2 regions of the Leisingera daeponensis DSM 23529 genome follow, and region 1 is predicted to be linked to the other one. Evidence: riboswitches for the same ligand, from Rfam matches in the RefSeq annotation. Region 1 holds a riboswitch; the other holds the start of a gene.
What was found. Region 1 has a riboswitch for cobalamin ahead of DAEP_RS0112010 (aromatic ring-hydroxylating oxygenase subunit alpha). Riboswitches for the same ligand answer to the same signal wherever they lie in the genome.

Region 1 (7,602 bases):
CTTTAGGATGGTAGTGCAGCAAAACAAGAAGCTCTGGAAAAAGGTGCAACCATGAAACGCCTCATCCAGCATGGCCTGATGTTCGGCAACCTCTTCCATGTGGCCTCGCCCGCGCTGGTGGAGCGGTACAATCGCGCGCTGAAGCATCTGACCGGCAAGACCACCGCCCTCACGGATTTCCACGTCGATATCTCGGGTTTTTCGCCGGAGATCGGGGATGAGCTGGGGGATGATCACTATCTGAACCATGCGGGCGTGAACCGGCAGTTCATTCTGCTGTCGACCGAGCAGAAGCGCTGCCCGCTGCTTCACGTGAAATTCTCCACCAGCCGGGACATCCTGCGCCGGTTCATCGAGGTGAATGAACGCCAGCTGTTTGCGCTGACCGCGACCGATGCCGTGGCCGGCGAGCTGGTGAATTCGGTGTTTGAGGTGTCCTCACCCGCGCGCCTGTTCGACATCCGGCAGGTGCGGATCGAGGCGGACACCACCCGCGGCACGCTGCGCCATGCGGACCGTCTGGCGGAGCTGGTGGAGCGGTTCAAATCAGGTGAGGATGCCTGGTTTGATGATGCGTTGATCGGGGAGATGATCCAGACGGCGGAACAGACCGGCGATGTGACGCGCAATCCGGTGCATCTGGAGCATGAGGTTTTTGAGCAGGGCAACTTCTGGACCGCGCATTTCGGCGGGCTTTATGTGTTTCAGGACGTCGGGCATCCGGCGGTGATTGCCAGCGGGGAGAAGCCGGAAGGCGTGCCGCTGAAGCATGTGTTCGCCTTAAGCGAGCGCAATGCGATTGCCCGGTTCCTGGAGGTGAACCGGCTGGCGGAGCCGGTGATCCGGGCGCGCGGCGTTGATGGGGCCGCGATCCTGCGGCAGAAGATGGGGTTTCTTGCGGTGTCCGTGCTGACCGAGAAGGGGCGCGACCTGACCGGACTGTCACGCTCGGACCTCAGGCGGATGGCGGCGCGGCACGCCGATGAGCTGCCGGCGGAGTTTGACGGGCTGGCGGCGCTGGTGCGCTGGGCCGAAGGGGGCGGCAGTTGGCCGCGGATCACCTCGGATCATCCGGCCTATTTCTATAGTCTGCGGGCGTCGGACACGCCCTGCCGCGACTTGGTGAATATGCTGCTGGCGGAGCTGTGCCCGCATGATTTCCGGCAGATGTTCATCTGCCACAAGGAGGAGTTTTACCGCCAGTACCGCGGCTGGCCGGAGACCAAGAAGGCTTACGCGGCGGAGTTCCTGGCGCGGGAGTATGCGTTGGACAAGGCCGGCGCGCGGCAGGCGCTGTTCGGGCATGAGCCGGATATGGAGGGACGGGTGCCCGAACTGCCGCGCAGCCAGCGCCAAGGGGTGGTCGAGCGCGTCGGCCCCTGGGGCGCGGTGAACCGGGTGAGGGGCCGCTAGAGATGTTCGGCTTTATCCGCCTGATCCTGATCCTGTTTGTGGTGCTGACCGTGGCCTATGGCGCGGTGTCGCTCTACTCGCGCGAGGTGCGGCGGGCGAAGCTGAAACGGCGCTGGAAAGACAAGGGGTTGACCGGCGACCGCGCGGCCTTCATCCAGCGGGGGCTGAGGCAGTATGACCGCTCGTTCCGGCGCAAACTGATCCTCCTGGTCTATATCATCCCGCTAGGGGCCATCGCGCTTCTGGTCTATGTCATTAACTTCATGTGAGGAGCTGCCCGATGCGTTTCATCAAATGGGCCATCCTGATCACCTTCTGGGTGCTGTTCGGCGCCTTCCTGCATTACACGCTGCCGCAGTACGACGTGGCGCGCATCGTCAACACCTACGAGGAGCGGCAGGAGCTGAACGACTGGACCCGCCTGTTCTGGTCCAAGCCCGACGACCAGTCGGCGCAGCTGATCAACCGCGATGTGCAGTTCATCCAGGCAGTGCGCGCCAACGGCCGCAATATGGTCTACCGCAATGAGGACACCGGCTGGAACTGGCCGCCCTATTTCAAGTTCGACACCGCGAACCTCTATACGGATGCCAATGACAGCATCTCGACCAGGGCCAACCCGGAGTGGGTGGCGGTGATGCATTACGGCTGGCGCAACGAGTTCCTGTCGATCTTCCCGAATGCGGTGTCGATCAAGCCCGTGGCCGGGCCGGAGGATAAGCCGACAAACTGGTTCAGCATCATCTTCCTGGTGCTGCTGGCCGCCATCCTGTGGGCCATCTATGTGCGCTGGCGCCGGTTCCGGCGGGCGCGGATCGAGCCGATGATCGAAAGCGCCGAGGACAGCCTCTATGCCGCGGGGGATGCGATTGCGGAACGGCAGGGCCGCTTCCGCCGCTGGCTGGACAGCTGGAAATCGAAGTGATGAGGGGCCGCCGCGTGGGCGGCCTTTTCATTGGCTTTGAGGGTCTTGCGGCTCGTCAGGCCTGTGGCGGCACAAGAACGAAGTTGCCGAAATGGGTTTTCTTCAGGAATTCCTGCTGGGCCCTGGCGATGTCCTTGAGCGGGAAGACTTTGGCGACAAGCGGCCGGATTTCGCCGCGCTCGATATAGGAAATCAGGTTCGGAAATCAGGTTCGGAAAAACCGGCTCATCCCAGGCGGTGCAGCCGATCAGGGTGATGTCCTTCAAATACATATCCCGCATGTCCAGATCGACAACCGGCCCGGCGATGGCGCCGCTGGACACCAGGCGGCCGCCGCGTTTCAGCAGTTTGAGCATTTGCGGGAAGCCAGCCCCCGCCACATTGTCAACGACGGCGTCAACGCTTTCCCCGCCCAATTCCGCCAGCAGGCCGCTGTCCCGGTCCAGAACGATATCCGCACCAAGGCCGCGCAGCTGATCCATCTTCCCCCGGCTGGTGACCGCCGCCACCCGGGCGCCGCGGCGTTTGGCCAGCTGCACTGTGGCCGAGCCGACACCGCCGGAAGCGCCGGTCACAAGCACCAGCTCGCCAGCGCGCACGCTGGCGCGGTGCAGCATGTTTTCCGATGTGCCATAGGCGCAGGGAATTGTCGCCAGCTCCTCGTCCGACCAGGCGCAGTCGACCGGGAACACCTCAGTTGCCGGGACTTTGACATATTCGGCAAAGGCGCCGTCAAAGTCCGAGGCCATCCAGACGTTGTCCATAACGCCGTAGCCATTGGGGCGCATGCAGGGGCGCACCAGAACCCGCTTGCCGGTCAGGGCCTGGCTGGCGCCTGGGCCTGCCGCAACAACCCTGCCGCAGCAGTCGGTGCCCTGGATCAGCGGGAAGGGGGTTGCCTTGTTCCAGCCGCCGTCGGCCTTTTGTTCGGCATGGGCTTCCTGGCGGCCTGCGGCCGCGGCGGTGTCCGTCGTCACGCTGGAGGAATACCATCCGAGCCGGGTGTTGATTTCGGTGTTGTTCACCCCGGCTGCCAGAACCCGCAGCAGCAACTCTCCCTCGCCGGGGTCCGGGATGGGCACGGGTTTGTACTCAAGCTTGTCGTAGCCGCCGTTTCCGGTGGTCACGACGGCCATCATGGTGCCCGTGCTGCTGCGCGTCATTGGTTCGTTCATAAGCGGCCCCTTTCGTTTGCGCGGGGTGCCGGAAGATATCGGGATACAGTGCAAATACTGCCCGCAGGGCAGGGGCGGCGGCAAGAGGTGAATCCAAAGACACGGTGCGGCCTGTCCGTCGGGCGCAGTCTGGCGAATCGCTGAGCCGAGCCGATTCGGAGGAAAATACCCTGAAGATCAGCACTTTGCCGCAAACGGACCGGCGAGTGCCGGTTTGAGATTCTGCGCCGGAAACGGGCCTAAGGCGGGGATAACATGCATGTCTTTTTCCGGTTTCGGCGGGTCGGATTTGTCTCCGCCCAAGGGGTGCGTTTCGGGCAATTTGCGCCTCAGCAAGGTGCCGCCCCCTGGGGCGGAGAATTGGGAAGCTGGTGAAATTCCGGTACTGCCCCCGCAACGGTGACCCCGGGCAAGGCATGGCAAAGACCACTGAAGCAGGCGCTTCGGGAAGGTGCCAGGCCCCGCCGCCGAATGGCCCCGGGACAGTCCGGAAACCAGCCTTGCCCCGAAAACGTCAACCGCGGGCGGCGGCGGGGCGGTTGCAGGCGCTTGGCCTGTGATCTCTCTCCTCATGCCCGCAGCCAAGCCAACCTGCCGCGGGGATGCGGCAAAGGAGAGAAGCATATGCTTCACGACAGCGAAATTCTGGCCAGACTGGTGGCCCGTCAGAAAAACTATTCCCTGGAGCAGGCCTTCTATACCGATCCGGGCGTGCTGGATCTGGACATGCGCCAGATCTTCTACCGCGAGTGGCTGTTTGCCATTCCCGCCTGCGAGATCCCGAAGGCGGGGAACTTCGTGACCCACCAGGTTGGCGCCTACAACGTGATCATCGTGCGCGGCACCGATGGCGAGGTGCGTGCCTTTCACAATGCCTGCCGCCACCGCGGCTCCGTCGTGTGCAAGGCGAAAAAGGGCAATTCGCCCAAGCTGGTCTGCCCCTACCACCAGTGGACCTATGAGCTGGACGGCTCCTTGCTGTGGGCGCGCGACATGGGGCCGGAATTTGATGCCTCCAAGCACGGGCTGAAGCCGGTGCACTGCCGCGATCTGGCGGGACTGATCTATATCTGCCTGGCCGATGAGGCACCGGATTTCGATGCCTTCGCCGCTGTGGCCCGCCCTTATCTGGAGCCGCATGATCTGGGCAACGCCAAGGTCGCCTATGAAAGCTCGATCATCGAGAACGGCAACTGGAAGCTGGTCTGGGAGAACAACCGCGAATGCTATCACTGCGGCGGCAACCACCCGTCGCTGTGCCGGACCTTCCCCGAAGATCCATCGGTGACCGGTGTTGAGGGCGGCGAGACCCCGCCGCACCTGCAAAAGCATTTCGACCGGATCGAGGCGGCGGGTATCCCGGCCCAGTTCCAGATCGACGCGCGCGGCCAGTACCGGGTGGCGCGGATGCCGCTGAATGAGGGCGCCGAGAGCTATACCATGGACGGTAAGGCAGCTGTGGCCAAGAAACTGGGCCGGGTGCCGTTTGCCGATGCGGGCACGCTGTTGAAGTTCCACTACCCGACCACCTGGAACCATTTCCTGCCGGATCATTCCATCGTGTTCCGCGTGACCCCGATCAGCCCGACGGAGACCGAAGTCACCACCAAATGGCTGGTGCACAAGGATGCGGTCGAGGGCCAGGATTACGACCTGAAGCGGCTGACCGAAGTGTGGGTTGCCACCAACGACGAGGACCGCATCGTGGTGGAGGACAACCAGCGCGGAATCAACTCGCCCGCATATGAGCCCGGCCCCTATTCGGAAGTGCAGGAAAGCGGCGTTATCCAGTTCTCCAACTGGTATGCCGAGCACCTGACCCGTGCGCTGACCGGCCGCCACCTGATCGCGGCGGAGTAACGGCATGGGACTGCAGGCCAATTTCGAAACGCTGGATGAGACGCTGGCGTGGAAGGACGACGAGATGCTGGAATGCGTCACCGTCGTGCCCGAGGCGCCGAACACCGCCACCTTCAGCTTCCGCGCGCCTTCCGGCGCGTGGTTCAAATACCAGCCGGGCCAGTTTCTGACGCTGGAACTGCCGGTGCCGGGCGGCACTGTCTGGCGCACTTACACCATCAGCTCCTCACCCTCGCGGCCCTTGTCTATCTCTGTCACCGTGAAGGCGCAGGCCGACAGCATCGGCACCCGCTGGATGCTGGACAACCTGCGCCCGGGCATGTTCCTGAGGGCCTCCGGCCCGGCGGGCCTGTTCACCCTGCCCAAACGCCCGAACGGCAAGTTCCTGTTTATCTCCGCAGGTTCCGGCATCACGCCCAGCCTGTCGATGACCCAGTATCTGTTCGACCGCGGCCAGTCGCCCGATGTCAGTTTCATCAACTGTGCCAAGCGGCCCAGCGAGATCATCGCGCGGCGCCAGCTGGAGGGCATGGCGGCGCGGGTGCAGGGGATCAAGCTGCATTTCGTGGTTGAGGAGGACGACCCCTATCAGGTCTGGACCGGCTACCGCGGGCAGCTGAACCAGATTATGCTGGGCCTGATTGCCGGCGACTACCTGGAGCGCGAGGTCTACTGCTGCGGCCCGGACCCGTTCATGCAGGCGGTGCGCGACATGCTGAATGGCCTGGGCTTCGACATGGAGAACTACAATCAGGAAAGCTTTGGCGCGCCGGTGGAGACCGAAGCCGATGCGCCGGAGCTGGACGATGTGGTGCCGGAAGAGACCGCGGCGGCAGAGATCACCTTTGCCGCGTCGGGCGTCACCGCCACCTGCACAGAGACCGATACGGTGCTGGCGGTGGCCAAGGCGTCGGGCCTTAACATCCCGTCGGGCTGCACCTTCGGCATCTGCGGCACCTGCAAGGTCAGGAAAACCGCGGGCGACGTGCATATGGTCCACAACGGCGGCATCTCGGAGGAGGATGTGGAGGCAGGGTATATCCTGGCCTGCTGCTCCAACCCGATCGGCCGGGTCGAGGTCGAGATCTGAAGGCCCAGGGGGGGCGCACCGGATCCGGTGCGCCCCCTTTCCGTGCCCCGGTTCCAGGCCAAAGATCAGCAGGGGATCCAGCGCTGCATTCTGCCCGCCGCCGTTACGCGCCATCACCCGCATTGCTGGCAGGATGATCCGGACTTAGCACATCGCCAGGCCCAGACCTCCGCCCTGGACGCCAAGCAATGTCAGGATCCGCTCAGTCCAGGCCAGCCTAAGGGCCGGCATCACCAGCCCGGCGATGAAAGCCAATCGGCGCAATCCACCGCGAACATCGCCATCAGCCCTATGCTGGCCGTGACCGGCATGGAGGTCACTTGCCGCATCAGGCTGCCGGTTCAGTCCGCAAACAGAGACCGGGCTGCGGCAATCTCCATCGCCTTGTCCCGGGGCAGGTTCAGGAAACCGCCGAGCTGGGCTGCGTTTTCCTCCGCGCTGGCGCCCTCGCGCAGGTGAAAAAGCTGGCTGTAGACGGCATCGCGGATGCGGTCGCATTCATGCAGGATATCGTTGCGGATCGTCGGCAGCAGCCGCTCCAGCGTCAGTTGCGGCGTGCGCGCGCCCGCCAGGCCGGCCCGCTGGGCGTGGCCGATCAGGTAGTCATCGCTGAAGGTGCAGTCGATGTGCAGGAACCGGGTCGAGGAGCGGTCTGAAAGGAAATCATTCATCAGGTCGATGGCCGCGGGGTCCAGACAGATGATCAGCTGATCCGTCTCGTAGTATTCGAACAGCATCCGCAGCAGTGCCCGGCGGTGGCGGGTGCGCTTCATCAGCGCGGCCTCGATGCCGCCAAGGTCCGGCAGGGCGGTGTCTTCCTCGTCAAACAGATACTCGACAGCGGGAATACTGGTAGCCTGGCGGATCTGCTCCAGCAGCCGCTTGGCCACATGCCACTTCTTGCACACCACGACCAGCAGCTCGCGCTGGCGCCCCAGGCTGCTCTCGGTCTCCCAGAACCGCGGCGCAAAGCGGTGCCCGGTGCGACCGCGCTGGGCCAGGAACCTGTAGAGGCTGCGCCCCTCGTTGGAAATCTGGAAACTGACGCCCTGCGCCGCGTACAGCCGGCCCAGGCGCAGTTTCAGCTCCTTCGCCTCGGGGCTGATCTTGCGGGCAAACAGGAAGTCCTGGCTGAGCAG
Region 2 (7,602 bases), 2.1 Mb from region 1:
TTCTTCCACCTGATCACGGGAGAGCGCGCATGAGCGGTTTTGTGAGCTTTGTCTCCTCCGGTCCCGGCGACCCGGAACTCCTGACCGTAAAGGCGGTGAAGCGGCTGCAGGCAGCGGATGCGATCCTGTTCGATGACCTGTCCTCCGGGCCGATCCTGAGCCACGCCCGCGCAGATGCCGATCTGGTGGGCGTGGGCAAACGCGCCGGACGGCCCTCCCCCAAGCAGGACCATGTGAGCCAGCTGCTGGTCGATTACGCGCAAAGCGGCCTTAACGTGGTGCGGCTGAAATCCGGCGATTCCGGTGTCTTCGGGCGGCTGGAGGAAGAGATGACTGCGCTGCGCGAGGCGGGCATCGGGTTCGAGATCGTGCCCGGCGTCACCGCAGCCTCGGCCGCGGCGGCGGCAGCGAACATTCCGCTGACCCGGCGGCTGACGGCGCGGCGGCTGCAGTTCATCACCGGCCATGACGTGACCGGCGGGCTGCCGGAGGACCTCAACATGGCGGCGCTGGCCGACCCGCACGCCACCACCGTGGTCTACATGGGCAAAAGCACCTTTGCCGCGCTGGCGGAGAAGCTGATGGAGGCCGGGCTGCCCGCGGAGACCCACGCGCTGGTCGCGCTGGCCGTTTCCACCCCGGAACAGAAACTGTCCTGCCACACCGTGGGCGAACTGCCCGCGGTGCTGCGCGCGATGGAGACCAAGGCGCCGGTGCTCATCCTCTACGGGCCGCTGGCCGATCAGGAGCTGCCCGGCGCATGAGCCTGCCCACCCTCACCCTGTGCCGCACCTGCCGCGGCGCGGACCCTGCCCTGTTCGGGCAGGCCGCGGCGGCGCTGGAGGCTGCCGGGGCGAAGGTCCGGCTGCAGCAGGCGGACTGCATGTCCGGCTGCCAGCGGCCGCAGACGCTGGCGGTGCGGCAAGCCGGCAAGACCGCCTATCTGTTCGGAGAGATCACCGCAGCGGACCTGCCGGACATCGTGACCTTCCTGCGGATGTATCAAGACAGCGACGACGGCAATTTCGCCGACGCCCGGCCGCTGGGCAACCTGCGCTTCAAGGCGATTGCCCGCATCCCGGCCGGGATGGCGTGATCCGCCTGCCGCGGACGGGGCACATCTCCGGCGCGGAATTTCAGCCGGAAGATCTGAATTTTCCGGCTTCCCTGGCCGCGGCCGGCAGCGCCGCATTTCCTGCACCCCATGGCGCTGACGGGCGCAAACCTGGCGGATTCTTCCTTGACCAGACTCAGCCCAGCGGGGCATTACCAACGGATACGGTGTCTGATGGTGCCCAAGCATCGGGACTGAAACGGGAATGAGGACGGTGGACCAAATCGCGGCACCGAAGCCTCAACCGCCCCCGCGACTGTGAGCGGCGAGCGGCCTTCCAATATCCACTGGCAAAGGCCGGGAAGGAGGATGGCAGCAGCGACCCGCGAGTCAGGAGACCGGCCGTATGGGAACGCAACTTATACCGTCGGGTGTGACGGTGAGGAGGACAACAAATGACGACCAAGACGCTTAAGGCTTCTGCCGCTGGCTCCAGTGTAATTCCGGCACTGTTTGCCGTGGTTCTGGGGCTGGGGATCATCACGCTGACCGGCCATGTTCAGGCATCCGCCCTGCACGACGCCGCGCATGACGTGCGCCACGCAACCGGCTTCCCCTGCCACTAAGGCCATGTTCAGTCGCATTCTGACCAGCGGCCTGTTCGCTGGTGCTGCAGCAGGGCTGATTACCGCCCTGCTGCAGCTGTATTTCGTGCAGCCCGTGCTGCTCCATGCCGAACTCTACGAGGGCGGCGAGCTGGTGCATTTCGGCGCTGCCCCCGTAACCGCGCATCCCGACCTGCCCGGCCTGTTCGCCGAGCCTGTGCGCGATGGCCTCAGCATCGTGTTCACCATGCTGACCTATACCGGCTATGCGCTGGTGCTGGCGGCACTGATGTCGGTGGCCGAACGCCAGGGGCATGAGGTCAACGCGCGCAGCGGCCTCTTGTGGGGTCTTGCAGGCTTCATCACCTTCCACTTTGCGCCGGGCCTGTCGCTGGCGCCGGAAGTGCCGGGTGTCGCTGCCGCTGACATCGGCGCGCGGCAGATCTGGTGGACGGTCACCGTTGCGGCCGCAGGGGTTGCCATGTGGCTGATCGCCTTTGGCGGCAATCTGGTGAGTGTCCTGGTCGCAGCGCTGCTGCTGATGGGCCCGCATATCATCGGCGCGCCTGAGCCAGAGAGTTTCTCAGGCCCGGTTCCGACCGAAATCGGCGCGCTGTTTGCCGCCCGCGCCTTTGGCGTCGGCATGGCCGCCTGGGTTCTGCTGGGCGCCTTCACCGGCTACTTCTGGCAAGCCGAAGGCAAGCGCGAACACGCCGCAGCCTGATCCAGCCTTACAGAGTTCCCCGCCGGCCCCGCCCGGCGGGGACATTCTTTTCCAGAGGAGACCGATATGTCCCGCTCTCTCGCTCTTTTCGCCATCGGCCTGGTGTTCGGCGGCGGCGCCGGGTTTGTGATTGCCGCCGGCAATGGCGTGACCTTTGACGGCCACGACCACGGCGCCCCGGCGGACCACGGCGGCGGCCATACCGAACTGGCGGCGCATGACCACTCCCGATCCGTCAGCCTGCCCGCAGGCCCGGATGCGCCCAGCGTTGCCATCCGGCTGCACAAGGACCCGATGGCCGGATGGAACCTGCAAGTGGTGCCGCAGAACTTCCGCTTCGCGCCCGAAAATGCCTCCGCCGCGGACGCCGATGGCGAAGGCCATGCGCATGTCTATGTGAACGGCGAGAAACTCGCCCGCCTTTATGCCGGCTGGATGCACATCCCTGCCCTGCCCGGCGGAGCCGAAGTCACGGTCTCGCTTAACACCAACAGCCACAGCCACCTGATGGTGGATGGCAAGCCGGTGGAAGCCACGCTTACCGTGCCGGCAGGCGGCGAAGGCTCCTGAGCGCAACTGCAGGCTTGCAAGACCAGCAGCGCGGCCCCATAGGGGGCCGTGTTTTCACGTGAAAGGCCCCGTCATGATTGAGCTTACCCTGATTGGCATCGGCACCGGCAATCCGCAGCACATCACGCTGCAGGCGATTGAGGCGCTGAACGCGCAGGATCTGATCCTGATCCCCAACAAGGGCGCGGGCAAGGACGACCTGGCAGGGCTCAGGCGCGAGATCTGCAACCGCGCGATCAAGGGCGATGGCCCCAGGATCGTGGAGTTTGCCCTGCCAGTGCGCGACGAGGCCACCAAAAGCTACCGCAAGCGGGTGGACGACTGGCACGACGCCATCGCGGAAATCTGGTGGCAGACCATCACTGCGCACCTGCCCGAAGGCGGCAAGGCCGGGTTCCTGGTCTGGGGCGACCCGTCGCTTTACGACAGCACCATGCGGATCGCCGAGCGGCTGCAGAAGCTGGCGGAGATCAAGCTGACGGTGATCCCGGGCATCACCTCGATCCAGGCGCTGACCGCAGCGCACGCCATCCCGGTCAATGAAATCGGCGCCCCGTTCACCATCACGACGGGCCGCCAGCTGCGCGAAAACGGCTGGCCGGACAGCGCGGATACGCTGGTGATCATGCTGGACGGGGAGTGTTCCTTTCAGGCCATCGACCCGCAGGGGGTAGAGATCTTCTGGACCGCCTATGCCGGGATGGAGAACCAGATTTCGCTCGCAGGCCCCCTGGCCGCAACCGCGGAAAAGATCATCGAAACCCGCGCCAAGGCGCGTGCAGAGCATGGCTGGATCATGGATATCTACCTGCTGCGCAAGGGCTGAGTCCGGCGGCGGCGCTGCTGGCGTCTGATGCGCAAGGCTGCCGGGCTGAGTGGCGGGGAGACAGGGATTCGAACCCTGGGAACGCTCTCACGTTCAACGGTTTTCAAGACCGCCGCATTCGACCACTCTGCCACCTCCCCGGTCCGTCAGCGGTTTAGGATGCAACGCTGGGCGAGGCAAGCGGAAATCCGTGCCGCAAGAGAAAACTGCGAGCCCCCGCCGGCCGCGCGGATTTATGCCGCCCCCGCGGGTTTCCCTTGTGCCGTTGCCTGTCAGGGTTTTCATGGCCGGATGTGCAGGCTATCATGCCGCCAAACCAAGAAGACCGGGCATTCCGGCGGGGGCGCAGAAGCGCCGCGGGCACAGGCAAGGAAGAGAGCATGAAAGACACCATGTCGAAAGCAATGACGGCCCCGCGCGCCGCCGCGGCGGCCGTGGGCCTGCTGCTGCTGGCAGGCTGCGAGGACGGGCCGAAACTGGGCTTTCTGCAACCCAAATCCAAGGCCGAAGGCGCCGTCCAGGCCTCCAGCAGCACCAAGCTGGTGGAGCGCGACGTGGAAGCGCCGGAGGTGTTTCAGGTGACCGAAGCGGGCCTGTGGGACGGCCGCCCCTCGATCGGCGGTGTCTGGGTGGCGCATCCCGACACCCAGGATCCGGAGCGGGTGATCATCCGCAACAACGCCAACGGCCAGTTCGTGATCGGCGCGCTGTTCCGCCGCGAGCGGGAAATCCCGGGACCGCGGCTTCAGGTTTCCTCGGATGCCGCGGCGGCCCTGGGGATGCTGGCCGGCGCGCCGGTGGAGCTGAACGTGACGGCCCTGCGGCGCGAGGAAATCACGCCGGAACCGCAGCTGGAAGAGCAGGCAGGCGATGGCGCCGCGCTGCCGGAAGCCGCGGATGTGAATGAGGTCGCGCTGGCGGGCAGCGCGATCACTGAAACCCAGCTGGACCCGATCACCGGCGCGGCTGCCGCAATTGACGCCTCCGCTCCGGCGCAGGCCGCGCCTGCCGCGGCGGAGCCTGCTGCGGCCCCTGCCCCCAAGCCGCAGAAATCGTCGCTGAACAAACCCTTTATCCAAATCGGCATTTTCAGTGTCGAGGCGAACGCCGAGCGGACCGCCAACGTGATGCGCAGCGCGGGCATGGTGCCGGTGGTGCGGGAACAGTCCTCCAGCGGCAAGACGTTCTGGCGCGTGCTGGTCGGCCCGGCACAGAACAAAACCGAACGCAGCCAGCTGCTGAAAAGCGTGAAGGAAACCGGATTTGCGGATGCCTATGCTGTCACCAATTGAACGAAACACCAATTTCTTGCGCCACGCTCTGAAATCGCCGCTGCGGCTGGCGCTGGCGGCGGGCCTTGCGCTCAGCCTGCCGGCGCTGCCGGCCGCGGCCTTTGATACCAGCGCGCGCGCGGCTTATGTGGTGGATGCGGGCACCGACACGGTGCTGTTGTCCAAGAACTCCGACGTGCCGCTGCCGCCGGCCTCCATGTCCAAGCTGATGACGCTCTATGTGGCGTTTGAAGCCCTGCGCGACGGGCGGCTGACGCTGGACGAACGGCTGCCGGTGAGCGAGCACGCGATGAGCTATGGCGGCTCGACAATGTTCCTGGACACCACCGACCGGGTCCGGGTCGAGGATCTGCTGCGCGGCATCATCGTGCTGTCGGGCAATGACGCCTGCGTGGTGATCGCCGAGGCGCTGAGCCCCGATGGCACCGAAGCCGGCTTTGCCCGCTACATGACCAAGCGGGCCGAGGACATGGGCATGACCGCCTCGACCTTTGCCAATTCCAACGGCTGGCCCGCCGCCGGGCACCGGATGTCGGTGCATGACCTGGCGGTCCTGGCCGAGCGGCTGATCGAGGACTTCCCGGAATACTACCCGCTGTTTGCCGAGACCACGTTTGAATTCGACGGCCGCGCGCCCTCCAACATTCGCAACCGCAACCCGCTGCTGCGGCTGGGGATCGGTGCTGACGGGCTCAAGACCGGCCATACCGAGGAAGCGGGCTATGGCCTGGTCGGCTCTGCCACACAGGGCGACCGGCGGGTGATCTTCGTAGTCTCCGGCCTCGACACCGAGCGCGGCCGCGCAGAGGAGGCGGAAGCCATTGTTAACTGGTCGTTTCGCCAATTTACCAAAAAGACCGTCGCCAAGGAAGGTATCGCCATCGCCGAAGCCGAGATTTGGCGGGGGGCCGAGCGATCGGTAGGGCTGGTGCCGGCCAAGGATCTGGAAATCCTGCTGCCGTCGCTGTCCGCCAACACCATCCAGGGCGAGGTTGTCTATAACGGCCCGATCGAGGCGCCGGTGAAGAAAGGCCAGCGCCTGGCGGAACTGGTGCTGCAGCCGGAGGAGCTGCCGGAGGTGCGGCTGCCGCTGGTGGCGGAAAGCGACGTGCCCGCGGGCGGCTTTGTGGTGCGGGTCAAGACCGCGGCGCAGGTGCTGATCAAGCAATTCCTGACCGGTCCCGAGGGGGCGCTGTGACGGCGGGCGGCACGCGCGGGTTGTTCATCACCTTTGAAGGCATCGACGGCTCCGGAAAATCGACGCAATGCCGGCTGCTGGCCGAGGCCCTGCGCGCGGCGGGCCGCGATGTGGTGCTGACGCGGGAGCCCGGCGGCTCCCCCGGCGCCGAGGAGATCCGCCGCCTGGTGCTGGAGGGCGACCCCGACCGCTGGTCGGCGGAGACCGAGCTGCTGCTGTTCATGGCGGCGCGGCGGGACCATCTGGAGCGCACCATCGAACCCGCCCTGGCGGCGGGCAAGGTGGTGATCTGCGACCGCTTTGCCGACAGCACTCGGATGTACCAGGGCCTGTCGCGCGGCGACCTGCGCGCGGCGGTGGACCAGATGCACAGGCTGATGATCGGGCGCGAGCCGGACCTGACCCTGCTGATCGACATGGACCCGGCCGAGGGCCTGGCCCGCGCCAAGGGGCGGCAGGGCAAGGAAGAACGGTTCGAGGATTTCGGCGTGGAACTGCAAGAGAAAATGCGCGCCGGTTTCCTGGCGCTGGCGCAGGAGTTTGCGGACCGTTTCCGGGTGGTCGATGGCGCCCGCCCGGTCGAAGAGGTGGCCGCCGATGTGCGCAGGCTGGCGGAAGACGCGCTGGAAGGAACCGGGGCATGAGCGCTGGCGACGAGCTGCCGCGCGCCGATCAGGCCGAGGGCGCCCCGCACCCGCGCGAAACCCTGCGCCTTATCGGACAGGAGGCGGCGGAGCGCGATTTCCTGACCGCCTATAATTCCGGCCGGCTGCACCACGGCTGGCTGCTGACCGGCCCGCAAGGGGTGGGCAAAGCGACACTGGCCTGGCGGATCGCGCGCTTTCTGCTGGCCACGCCCCCGGCGGAAGAGGGGCTGTTCGGCGCCCCGCCCCCGCCGCAGACGCTGGACATTGACCCCGAGCATCCGGTCTCGCACCGCATTCAGGCGCTGGCAGAACCCGGTCTGGCACCGATCACCCGCTCCTACGACGACAAGGGCAAGCTGCGAACCCAGATCGTCGTCGACGACGTCCGCAAGCTGAACCGGTTCTTTGGCCTCTCTGCCACCGACGGCGGGCGCCGGGTGGTGATCGTGGACGCCGCCGACGACATGAATGTTAGTGCCGCCAATGCGCTCTTGAAGATGCTGGAGGAGCCGCCCGCGCGCACCACGATCCTGCTGATCTCGCACCAGCCCTCGCGCCTGTTGCCGACGATCCGCTCCCGTTGCCGCACCCTGCGGCTGGGGCCGTTATCTGCGCCGGACATGGAAGCGGCACTGGCGCAATCCGGTGTCGAACTGCCGCAGAACATGGACAATCTCGCTGCCCTG

Region 2: linked by a shared signal. The riboswitch ahead of DAEP_RS23490 (CbtB domain-containing protein) and the one ahead of DAEP_RS0112010 (aromatic ring-hydroxylating oxygenase subunit alpha) in region 1 are both predicted to bind cobalamin.

Annotation. Positions count from the first base shown of each region.
Region 1 is NZ_KI421500.1:2,365,972-2,373,573, reverse strand. It holds gene DAEP_RS0112035 (DUF2971 domain-containing protein) at 1-55, shown strand, start outside; gene DAEP_RS0112030 (DUF6638 family protein) at 52-1,413, shown strand; gene DAEP_RS0112025 (hypothetical protein) at 1,416-1,682, shown strand; gene DAEP_RS0112020 (DUF1523 family protein) at 1,694-2,338, shown strand; gene DAEP_RS22660 (zinc-binding dehydrogenase) at 2,263-3,513, opposite strand; cobalamin riboswitch at 3,832-4,030, shown strand; gene DAEP_RS0112010 (aromatic ring-hydroxylating oxygenase subunit alpha) at 4,138-5,373, shown strand; gene DAEP_RS0112005 (FAD-binding oxidoreductase) at 5,378-6,463, shown strand; gene DAEP_RS0112000 (DUF5928 domain-containing protein) at 6,805-7,602, opposite strand, start outside.
Region 2 is NZ_KI421500.1:220,304-227,905, reverse strand. It holds gene DAEP_RS0101440 (cobyrinic acid a,c-diamide synthase CobB) at 1-33, shown strand, start outside; gene cobA (uroporphyrinogen-III C-methyltransferase) at 30-764, shown strand; gene DAEP_RS0101430 (DUF1636 family protein) at 761-1,096, shown strand; cobalamin riboswitch at 1,263-1,475, shown strand; gene DAEP_RS23490 (CbtB domain-containing protein) at 1,510-1,680, shown strand; gene DAEP_RS0101420 (CbtA family protein) at 1,685-2,383, shown strand; gene DAEP_RS0101415 (hypothetical protein) at 2,450-2,953, shown strand; gene cobF (precorrin-6A synthase (deacetylating)) at 3,027-3,779, shown strand; tRNA gene DAEP_RS0101405 (tRNA-Ser) at 3,830-3,919, opposite strand; gene DAEP_RS0101400 (SPOR domain-containing protein) at 4,160-5,071, shown strand; gene DAEP_RS0101395 (D-alanyl-D-alanine carboxypeptidase family protein) at 5,100-6,269, shown strand; gene tmk (dTMP kinase) at 6,266-6,913, shown strand; gene DAEP_RS0101385 (DNA polymerase III subunit delta') at 6,910-7,602, shown strand, end outside.